DNA from 2 places in the Paraburkholderia sp. J7 genome. Region 2 is predicted to be linked to the other one. Evidence: riboswitches for the same ligand, from Rfam matches in the RefSeq annotation. Region 2 holds a riboswitch; the other holds the start of a gene.
What was found. A riboswitch is a leader RNA that binds a small molecule or an ion and turns the genes downstream of it on or off. The one in region 2 is predicted to bind thiamine pyrophosphate.

Region 1: it holds a riboswitch for thiamine pyrophosphate, as region 2 does, so the genes downstream of both, thiC (phosphomethylpyrimidine synthase ThiC) here and U5A58_RS37350 (FAD-dependent oxidoreductase) in region 2, are expected to answer to the same signal.

The regions. Positions count from the first base shown of each region.
Region 1 is NZ_CAJMYZ010000006.1:345,231-350,958, forward strand. Features, by position in the region: gene U5A58_RS12865 (MFS transporter) at 1-89, shown strand, start outside; gene U5A58_RS12870 (ferritin-like domain-containing protein) at 105-647, opposite strand; gene U5A58_RS12875 (DUF1328 family protein) at 713-874, opposite strand; gene U5A58_RS12880 (entericidin A/B family lipoprotein) at 1,036-1,173, shown strand; gene U5A58_RS12885 (EamA family transporter) at 1,295-2,233, opposite strand; gene U5A58_RS12890 (GreA/GreB family elongation factor) at 2,964-3,371, shown strand; TPP riboswitch at 3,445-3,574, shown strand; gene thiC (phosphomethylpyrimidine synthase ThiC) at 3,678-5,609, shown strand.
Region 2 is NZ_CAJMYZ010000037.1:28,833-34,560, reverse strand. Features, by position in the region: gene thiE (thiamine phosphate synthase) at 1-980, opposite strand, end outside; gene U5A58_RS37360 (thiazole synthase) at 977-1,792, opposite strand; gene thiS (sulfur carrier protein ThiS) at 1,874-2,071, opposite strand; gene U5A58_RS37350 (FAD-dependent oxidoreductase) at 2,114-3,262, opposite strand; TPP riboswitch at 3,511-3,624, opposite strand; gene U5A58_RS37345 (ABC transporter ATP-binding protein/permease) at 3,911-5,668, shown strand; gene U5A58_RS37340 (SDR family NAD(P)-dependent oxidoreductase) at 5,665-5,728, shown strand, end outside.

The sequences.
Region 1 (5,728 bases), on a different contig from region 2:
TGGCCGGCATTGCGTTCACGGCTCTCGCGGGCTGGATTCACCATGCAACGCGCCCGCGCGTGGGCACGGGCGCACAGGCTTCTTCCTGAGGGCGAGTCTGCGCGCTATTTGTGCGCGTACAGCAGGTCAGTCATGTCGTCGGCGTGTTCCTCTTCCGTCGCGAGGATTTGCTCGAAGATGCGCCGCGTGGTCGTGTCATCGTGGCCGAGATAGTTGATGATCGCGCGATAGCTTTCGATCGCGATGCGCTCCGCGATCAGATTCTCGCGGATCATGTCCTTCAGGCCGGCGCCTTCCTTGTATTCCGAGTGCGAGCGCTCGACCAGCGTCGACGGCGAGAAGTCAGGCTCGCCGCCGAGTTGCACGATGCGCGCCGCGAGCATGTCGGCGTGCTGCTGCTCCTCGTTCGCGTGCTGAAGAAACTCGGCCGCCACCGACTCGGACTCGATGCCCTTCGCCATGAAATGGTGCCGCTTGTAGCGCAGCACGCACACGAGTTCCGTGGCGAGCGAATCGTTGAGCAGCTTGAGCACGGTCTGGCGATTCGCGGGGTAGTCCGGCGTGACCGATCCCTGGTCGAGATTGCGGCGCGCTTCATCGCGCACGCGTTTGAGATCGAACTCGAACGAAGCGTGTGTCTTCGACATCTGACTCTCCTTCAAACATGGCATGCATGAACGGGGTGGTGCGCAGCGGTTTGGCATTGCGTGCGTCATCCGTGCATCACGCCTAGCAATAGCGTGACCACGAAGACCACGAGGAAGATGTAGAACAGGATCTTGGCGATTTCGGCCGCGCCCGCGGCAATGCCGGTGAAGCCGAACACAGCGGCAATGATCGCGATGATGAAAAACACGATGGCGTAGTGAAGCATGGCGTAGTCCTCCTTGTGGCCGGATGTGCTGCGCTATGTCGCGCCTGCATCGGTGCTAGCGCAAGCAGCGGACCTGATGGCGGACACATAGGGAGGCACAAATGACCGGGCACGCGACGTGCTGGACAGTGGCCACCTTTGACACCGTGGAGGACTTCCTCATGAAACGCCTGATTGCCCTCTTTCTCGTTACCGCTTCGCTGGCAGCGCTTTCGGCCTGCAACACGATGGCGGGTGCCGGCGAGGACGTTTCCGCGGGCGGCCACGCCCTCACGAACTCCGCGGAAAAGGCCAAGTAATCGCGTCTGGCATCGATCGGTCAGCGACGAAGATGCGGCCGCTCCGAACCACACATGCGGGGCGGCCGCGCACGCCAATGTGGCGCGATGAGGCGAAGCGCGTCGCCGCGAAAGGATGAGCTTAGGAGGACGTGCGGCGGCGGTCGTCGAAGAGAAACGACAAACCCACGCTACCGAGAATCAGCACGGTCGCGACGACGGTGCCGCTCGTGACCGGCTCGCCGAGCAGCAGCGCGCCGAGCGCGACGGCAACAACGGGATTCACGTACATGCAACTGCTCGCCACGAGCGGGCTGGTATTGCGGATCAGATAGCCATACGCGACATAGGCCGCCATCGTGCCGATGAACATCAGGTAGAAGAACGCCACGAGCGGCAGAACGTGCAACTCGCCCATGCGCTCGCCGCTAATCCACGCGACCGAGGTTGAAATGGCGCCGCCGAGGCCGATTTGCAGCGCCGTCGCGATGAACAGATCGGTAGGCAACCTGAGCTTGCCCGCCAGATGTGCGCCGATCGCCCAGAAGAGCGCGCCACACAGAATCGCGAGGCTGCCGCCCGCCGAACCCGAAGCACCGCCGCCATGACTCAGGATCGCAATGCCGACGAGGCCGAGCGCGACCGCGGCCCATTCGGCCTTCGCCACGCGCCGCCCGGTCACCGCCGAGATCACGGTCGCGAAGAGCGGCACTGTGGCGACCATCACGGCCGCCGTGCCAGTGCCCACGGTCCGCATGCCGTAGGCGAGCATGCCGCTCGACAGGCCCACGAGCAGCGTGCCCACCACGCCCGCGTTGCGCACTTCGAGGAGGGTCGGCATGACGGGTCGCCGGCGCATGGCAAAGACGAACAACCCGATCCCGGCAAGCAGATTGCGCAAACCGGAGAGCAGCAGCGGCGGGAACGATTCGAGCGCAACCTTCACGCCGAGATACGTCGAGCCCCAAACGAAGTAGACGACCGCGAGCGAGAGCGCGACGCGCCCGGCGCGCGACTGCGGCAACCGCACGCCGCGCACGAAACGCCATAGCGCGGCGGCGGCCTGAAGGACCGTTGACATGAAGGATTGGGGGTTCACGCGGGAAGGAAAACGGGGAGGCATCGTCATTTTGCCGCGGCACATGAAGGGCAGAACCGCGGGCGCCCCGGCGGCAAGGCGGCGGGACGGGTGAAGCTCGACGGCATGGTGCAGATGCGCAAGAACGCGAAAAAGGACGGAGTGCGAAGGACACCCGGGACGGGCGAACCGCATTATGCAACAACGCCGGTCGTCGCGGATGCTTTCAGGATGCTTTATGCGCGGTGTGTCGTTGTGTTCGCGTCACAGTGCGAAGCGCGAGCCGGAATGGCCGATCGCGCACCCTATCGCGGTGCTGCGACAGCGTCGCGCCAGGTTCGTGAGATCGTGCTAGCATGGTCGAATCTTTCGTTTAACTTTCATTTACTTCATTTCTAACACGCCGTTCGCCATGTTTTTGCTTGTTTCGCGTCCCGTCCCCGTCTTGCCGCCGCGCAGTTTGCGCAGCGCGCCGGCGCGTGCGCGAGCCGGCCGCGAGCGAACGGCGGCGCGGCCGCTGTCCACCCGAGCGCGCGCCCTGCCTCCTCTGTCCGCCCCGCTTTCCGCCGCCCGGCGTCCGCACTGAACCTGCCTCCCCAAGCCATCGGAGCCGTTCGGTCGGGCTCCGGGCCGATCCGTTGCGCCCCGCTGCGGCCCGCGCGCCATTGCGCGATTTCGCCCGCCAGCCCTCGCCCGTCCCTCGACTTTCATCTGGATCGCAAGGAGAACCGTCATGTCGAAAAAAATCCGCTACCTCACCGAACTCGACGTCGCCCGCCTCGAGAAATGCGCCGCTGAACCCGGCGCCGCACTGGCCCGTCAAACCATGCTCGACGACCTGCTCGAACACGCCGTAATCGTGGAGCCGCGCGACGTCGCCGCCAATGTCGTGACGATGAACTCGCAGGTGACGCTCGTGGACGAGCGCAACGGCGAAGCCCTCACGTACACCGTCGTCTATCCCCATGAGGCGAACGTCGACGCCGGGCGGCTGAACGTGTTTTCGCCAGCGGGTCTCGCGCTGCTCGGCGCCAAACGGGGCAACGCCGTGCGCTTCACGACGCCGGGCGGCGCGGTCGAAACACTGAAAATCGAACGCATCCTGTTTCAGCCAGAAGCCTCGAAGGATTTCACGCTGTAAGTTCCGCGCGCGTGACACATCTCGCGCGCGAAGGCACTTGCCAGATCGTCGCAGCGCGGTGTATCGTTTGGCCTTGCTTACGCGGGGGTCCTGCGTTATGCGCCGCATCGAACGAAAGTCGTGCTGCGTATTTCGCGGGTGAGAAATACCCTTTGAACCTGATCTGGATAATGCCAGCGCAGGGAAGCGTCCGGACTTCGCAACATCGCTCAACGCCTCATCCATCACAGCGAAGTCCGTCCACGTTCCGTCTCGTCTCCTGCTAAGCCGCTGTTCCCACTTTGCATTGCATGGAGAGAGAGACGCATGAACGCGAATCCGAAGTTCATTTCCGCCAACGCGCACGTCGACGAAGCCGCGATCGCGCCGCTGCCCAATTCCCGCAAGATCTACGTGACCGGATCGCAGCCCGATATCCGCGTGCCGATGCGCGAAATCACGCAGGCGGATACGCCCACGGGCTTCGGCGGCGAGAAGAACCCGCCGATCTACGTCTACGACACCTCGGGTCCGTACACCGACCCGGAAGCGAAGATCGACATTCGCGCGGGCCTGCCCGCGCTGCGCCAGAGCTGGATCGAAACGCGCGGCGACACCGAAGCCCTGCCGGGCCTCTCCTCCGAATACGGCCGCGAGCGCGCCGCCGACCCCGCAACGGCGGAGCTGCGTTTCCCGGGCCTGCATCGCACGCCGCGCCGCGCGAAGGCCGGCAAGAACGTCACGCAGATGCACTACGCGCGCCAAGGCATCATCACGCCGGAAATGGAGTACATCGCGATTCGCGAGAACCAGCGCCGCGCCGAGTATCTGGAAAGCCTCAAGGCCAGCGGCCCGAACGGCGCGAAGCTCGCGGCGATGATGGGCCGCCAGCATCCGGGCCAGGCGTTCGGCGCAGCGGCTTTCGGCGCGAACGCCCTTCAGGAGATCACGCCCGAGTTCGTGCGCGAGGAAATCGCGCGGGGCCGAGCAATCATCCCGGCGAACATCAACCACCCGGAAAGCGAGCCGATGATCATCGGCCGCAACTTCCTCGTGAAGATCAACGCCAACATCGGCAATTCCGCGGTCACGTCGTCGATCGGCGAGGAAGTCGACAAGATGACGTGGGCGATCCGCTGGGGCGGCGACACGGTCATGGATCTTTCGACCGGCAAGCACATTCACGAAACGCGCGAGTGGATCATCCGCAACTCGCCGGTGCCGATCGGTACGGTGCCGATTTACCAGGCGCTCGAAAAGGTCAACGGCAAAGCCGAAGACCTCACGTGGGAAATGTTCCGCGACACGCTCATCGAACAGGCCGAGCAAGGCGTGGACTACTTCACGATCCACGCGGGCGTGCGCCTGCAATACGTGCCGCTCACCGCGAACCGCATGACGGGCATCGTCTCGCGCGGCGGCTCGATCATGGCCAAGTGGTGCCTCGCGCATCACAAGGAGTCCTTCATTTATGAGCATTTCGAAGAGATCTGCGAAATCATGAAGGAATACGACGTGAGCTTCTCGCTCGGCGACGGCCTGCGCCCCGGCTCGATCTACGACGCCAACGACGAAGCGCAACTCGGCGAACTGAAGACGCTCGGCGAACTCACGCAGATCGCGTGGAAGCACGACGTGCAGGTGATGATCGAAGGCCCGGGCCACGTGCCGATGCAGCTCATCAAGGAGAACATGGATCTCCAGCTCGACTGGTGCAAGGAAGCGCCCTTCTACACGCTCGGGCCGCTCACCACCGACATCGCGCCGGGCTACGACCACATCACTTCGGGCATCGGCGCCGCGATGATCGGCTGGTTCGGCACGGCCATGCTTTGCTACGTCACGCCGAAGGAACACCTGGGCTTGCCGAACAAGGACGACGTGAAGGAAGGCATCATCACGTACAAGCTCGCGGCGCATGCGGCCGATCTTGCGAAGGGTCATCCGGGCGCGCAGGTGCGCGACAACGCGTTGTCGAAGGCGCGCTTCGAGTTCCGCTGGGAAGACCAGTTCAACCTCGGTCTCGATCCGGACAAGGCGCGCGAGTTCCACGACGAAACGCTGCCGAAGGACTCGGCCAAGGTCGCGCACTTCTGCTCGATGTGCGGCCCGCACTTCTGCTCGATGAAGATCACCCAGGACGTGCGCGACTTCGCCGCGAAGCAGGGCGTGAGCGATGACGAAGCCCTGAAAAAAGGCATGGAAGTGAAGGCGGTCGAGTTCATCAAGCAAGGCGCCGAGATTTATCAGCGCCAGTAAGCTCACCGCGTCCCAGGCGGGCCCTTGCGGCCCGCCGATACATTTTCTAACGACTCCCACAACTCTCTGACAAGCGCACACACCCGGATACGGGTCGGCTGCCTAGGATGAGGGTATTG
Region 2 (5,728 bases):
CCGATCGCCACCATCGGCACGACGCCGTCCAGCAGTTTCACGTAGCGGGCGAGACGCGCGAGGCCCTGGGGCGCCGTGGGCATCGCCTTGGTCGTGGTGGCGAAGACGGCGCCGCATGCGAGGTAGCTCGGACGGAAATGGAGCGCCGTGAGCATTTCGAAGTAGCCGTGCGTCGACAGGCCAAGGCGCACGCCTGCCGCCGCGATCGCGCCGAGGTCGGCTTCGCGCAGGTCTTCCTGGCCGAGGTGCACGCCGTAGGCGCCGGCCGCGACGGCCTCCTGCCAGTGATCGTTGATGAAAAGCTGCGCGTCGTGCTTGCGGCCCGCCGCGACGCAGCGCTCGATTTCGTTCGCGAGCGCAGGGGATTTCGGTTGCTTGCTGCGCAACTGCACCGTCTTCACGCCGTAGTCGAGCACGCGCTCGACCCAGTCGGCCGTCGGCAGCACCGGATACAGGCCAAGCTTCGCGGGGCACGGTGCGAACGGCTGCGCAGGCGCGGCAGGCAGGCCCAGCACGCGCGGAAAGCGCTTGATGTCGACGGGCCAGGCGTCGGCCCGCTCTTCGTCGCCGTCGCGCCAGGCGAGCGCGAGCACGAGCGCGTCGTGCGGGTCGAACCCGCAGTCGAGGAACGCCGCCAGCGCGGGGATCCAGTCTTCCGCCAGCTCGCCTTCGAGCGCGTAGCGCTCGCCGCCCAGATGCAACGTGGCGCGCGCGGCCTTCGGGTTCTCGCCGGCGGCTTCGATCACGCCCGCGCCGTCGGTCATCCAGCGCGCGATGTGGGTCAGATGCGGCGCCGCGTCGGTGACGATGATGAGATCGCCGCCGTTGGGCGCGTCAGGCGGCGTGAGACAGATGCGCCACGGCGCATGCGTGGGCTGCCAGTCGCCGAGGCGTGCGCGGATGCGCTCCGCCGTTTCGGTCAGTTCGTCGGCGGGCGGCCAGAACAGTTCGCGGTCCTGCAGTCGCAGCGTTTCAGTCATCGCTTGTCTCCATCCTGGTGCCAGAACGGCATGCCAACCACGGGCGTGCTCGCAACCGCCGCCTCGCGCTCGGCCATCGGCCCGGCTAGAAACGCGGCGCGCCCCGCCTCGACCCCCAGCGCGAACGCACGCGCCATCGCCTCGGGGTGCGTGGCCTGCGAAACGGCCGTATTGAGCAGCACGCCGTCGAAGCCCCACTCCATCACCTGGCAGGCATGCGACGGCACGCCGAGACCCGCATCGACGATCAGCGGCACATCAGGCAAGCGCTCGCGCAGCACGCGCAGACCGTACGGATTGATCACGCCCTTGCCGGTGCCGATCGGGGCGCCCCATGGCATGAGCGCTTCGCAGCCCGCGTCGAGCAGACGGCGGCCGATCACGAGGTCCTCGGTGCAGTACGGCAGCACCTTGAAGCTGTCCTTCACGAGGCGCGCTGCGGCCTCGATCAGGCCGACCGGGTCGGGCTGCAGCGTGTAGTCGTCGCCGATCAGTTCGAGCTTGATCCAGTCGGTTTCGAAGACTTCGCGCGCCATATGTGCGGTCGTGACCGCCTCGTTGACGGTGAGGCAGCCAGCCGTGTTCGGCAGGAGCGGCACGCCCTGGCGCTTGAGCAGATCGAAAAAGCCCGCTTCGGCGGTGCCCTCGTTCATCTGGCGGCGCAGCGCGACGGTGATCATGCCGGGGCGCGCGGCCGCCATCGAGTCGGCGAGCGACTGCAGCGACGGATAGCGCGACGTGCCAAGCAGCACGCGGCTCGCGAAGGTTTCGCCGTAGAGCGTGAGCGCGTCGGCGGTGGGTGTGATGGTCATGGGTTGGAATCCTTGGGCGGTGTCGTGAAAGCGCTCGCGATACATGCGATGCGCGCGACCGGTGGCCTGGGCGAGCGAGGCTCAGCCACCGGCCACGGGGCTCACGACGTCGAGGCGGTCGCCCGCCTGGAGCGAGCGAGCGCCATGCTGGGCGCGCGCCACGAAATCGCCATTCAACGCGACGGCGAACGGCGGACGCGCGCCGAATGCAGCGAGCGCATCGGCGACAGTCGCGCCCTCGGGCAGCGTGATCGGCTTCTGGTTGATATGAATGTCCATGGCAAATACGTTCTCAGACTACGGTTTGATTCTGGCGATGCGTCACGCCGGCTCGTGTGCGCCCTGCGCGTGCAGCATCTCGCTCCAGCGCGACGCGCGGCGCAGCGACTCGAAGGACTCGGCGTCGTTCACGCGCGCGTCGAGCAGCGCTTGCGCAATGCGCGCGGCTTCGTCGGCGACTTCCGGCGCGATCATGAAGCCGTGACGGTAGAGACCGTTCACGCGCAGCGTGGTCTTGCCGTCCCAGATGAGCGCCGGGCGGTGGTCGGGCAGCGTCGGGCGGCACTGCGTGTTCAATTCGAGGATGCGCGCCTCGCCGAACGCCGGATGCACCGCAAACGCCGCGCTCAGCAGCTCGAGCGCCGAGCGCACGCTCACGGGCGAACGGTCCTCGCCTTCGATCTCGGTCGCGCCGATCACGAAGACGTCGTTCTCCTTGGGCGCGATATAGAGCGGATAGCGCGGATGCAAAAGCCGCACGGGGCGCGTGAGCGTGATGCCCGGCGCGTGCACGCGCGCGACCTCGCCGCGAATGCCGCGCAAACCCGGCAGCACAGGTTTGGCGCCTAGCCCGCGACAGTCGATCGTCACGCGCGCGGGCGGCGGATTAGCCTCGTCGACCGTGGTGTGCCAGTGCGTTTGCACGCCGCGCTCGGCCAGCCCCGCCGCCAGCGCGGCCAACGCCTGGCGATTGTCGAGCTGGCCCTCGCCTTCGAGCAGCCAGCCGCGCGCGAAGCGCCCGGCGAGCGCCGGTTCGGCGGCGTCGAGCTGCGCGCCGGCGAGCGCGACGAAGTTCGCGTCGGCCAGCGAACGCGGCGCGTTGGCGCGCACGCGGCGCTCGAAGAGCGGGGCTTCGGTGCGATCGGCGGTATGCCAGACCACGAGCGTGCCATTGCGCTGGAAGAACACGGGCTCCGGCAACTCGGCCAGGATGCGCGGCCAGGTTTCGAGCGACGCGACACCAAGCTCGGTGATGAGCAACTCGGCCACGGCGGCCTCCGCGAGCGGCGCGAGCATGGCCGCCGCGACCCAGGCCGCGGCCTCGCCGCCTTCGGGGCCGCCACGCTCGTAGAGCGCGACGCGATGGCCGGAGCCAGCGAGCCGCCATGCGACGAGCCGGCCGCTCAGACCGCCGCCGAGCACGGCGAAGTCGGGCACGCTGCCCGCACTACGGTGATGGGCGCGACTCATGACGACGCTCCGTCACGCAGCGCGAACGCGATAAAAATCGGGGAACAAAGAGAATAGGCGGTCATCGTATCCTTTCCGTACGGCAGCAGCAGACGTACCCAAGGACGAAACCGGCTGGCAAGGCCGACCGTGGAGGCTATGCGGCGCAGACGGCCCGTACGTCCCGATAAGGAATTCGTACGAACCCGTGCGCCCAAAGCGCAGCCCGGCGGGAATCCTGGCGCCCGAGCAAATGCTGGGCGCTCCGGTAAGACTTTCTGGAAACTTCCCGCGCCGGTATTACCCGGATCGGGTGCGAAGGGTCTCTCTCAGCCTCAGTACGGCATGCCCCGCATACCGGTGAAGCACCCCTGTTTCGTCAAGGTCGATTAGACCACAAAAGGCGCGCGGCCCGCAAACCTCGGCGGAACGGGCCTCCTGCTCTGGCACAATGGCCTGAACCCGCCGCTTTCGCCTCACGAGCCCGCGCGGTGAGACAATGAGCGCCACGCTACGGCGGCGCCGGCGTGCGCTTTTGTCTCCGCTTTTTGCTCATTAAGACTCACTTAAGCGCCCGGCGACAGAATCGCTGCAAAAATCGCTGCACCGCAGCCGCCATGCGGCACGCAGCGCATGCCCCCAGCGGGCGGCCACACCTTCAGGATGCACATGACCAATCAACCTGCCCGCGCCACGCCCGATCAGAACGAGCACCAGAAGATCACCGCGTGGAGCCTGATCAAGCCCTACTGGGTCTCCGAGGAACGCTGGATCGCCTGGGGGCTGCTCGTCGCGATCATCGTGATGAACCTGCTCGTCGTGTGGATCAACGTGCGGCTCAACGGCTGGAGCGCGGAGTTCTACAACGCGTTGCAGGCCAAGGACGTCAAGCGCTTTCCGCCGCTGTTGATGACCTTCACCGAACTGGCGTTCGGCTTCATCATCCTCGCGGTGTATGGCCGGTATCTGCGCCAGATGCTCGGGTTTCGCTGGCGCCAGTGGCTCACCACGCGCTTTCTGAGCGACTGGCTCGGCAAGGGCGCGTTCTACCGCATCGAGCGCGACCGCCTCGCCGATAACCCCGACCAGCGGATCAGCGACGACCTCCAGTCGTTCGCCACGACCACGCTCTCGCTCACGCTCGACCTGCTCTCCACGGTCGTCACGCTGATCTCGTTCATCACGATCCTGTGGACGCTCGCGGGTGCGCTCACGATCACGCTGGGCGGCACGCCGCTCGCGATTCCCGGCTACATGGTCTGGGCCGCCGCGCTCTACGCCGTGTTCGGCTCGCTCGTGATCCAGAAGGTCGGCCACCCGCTCGTGTCGATCAACTACCAGCAACAAAAGGTGGAGGCGGACTTCCGCTTCGGCCTGATCCGCCTGCGCGAGAACGCCGAGCAGATCGCCCTCTACGACGGCATGGACACGGAGCGCGGCAACGCGCAAGGCCTCTTCCAGCACATCCGAGAGAACTGGTGGCGCGTGATGAAGTACACGAAGCGCCTCACCTTCGTGCTGAGCTTCTACGGCCAGATCGCCATCATCTTCCCGCTCGTGGTGGCCGCGCCGCGCTACTTCGCGGGCGCCTTCACGTTCGGCGTGCTCATGCAGATTTCGCAGGCATTCGGCACCGTGAGCGATTCGTTCTCGTGGTTCATCAACAGTTACTCCACGCTGGTCGAATGGCGCGCCACCGTGAATCGTCTGCGCGAATTCGTGCGTGTGGTGCACTCGCCGCGCCTGAAGGAATCGGTCTCGCCCGCCACCGAGCACGGCGGCATCAACCTGCACTTCATCGACAGCAACGAGCTCGCCACCGAGCACCTCAAGCTCGCGCTGCCCAACGGCATGCCGCTTTCCGAAGTGCGCGACATCGCCATCAAGCCAGGTTCGCGCTGGCTCGTGCGTGGCCCCTCGGGCGCAGGCAAGAGCACGCTCATGCGCGCGCTCGCGGGCCTCTGGCCGTTCGGTGAAGGCTCGATCGACGCGCCTGTCGATGCACGCATGATGTTCATCCCGCAGCAGAGCTATCTGCCCATCGGCACGCTCAAGGCAGCGCTCACCTACCCCTCGCCCGCCGACGACTATAGCGACGAAGATTGCCGCGAAGCGCTGCGCGCCTGCCGCCTCGAAGAATATGCGGATCGTCTCGGCGAATCGGCGCACTGGACGCGCGTGCTCTCGCCGGGCGAGCAGCAACGCCTTGCGGGCGCGCGCGTGCTGCTGCACAAACCCGACTATCTGTTCCTCGACGAAGCAACGAGCGCGCTCGACCCCGACAACGAAAGCCGTCTCTACAAGCTGTTCGTGGAGCGCCTGCCGAAGGCAGCGATCGTGAGCGTGGCGCACCGCGAGTCGCTTGCGGCGTACCACCACGAAACGCTCGAGATCGAGCGTATGCCTGAAGAGCGGGTTGCCGCGTGAGCGCAAGCGCGGCGCGCGTCGTGCTGATCACGGGCGCGGGCTCGGGTATCGGTGCGGCGC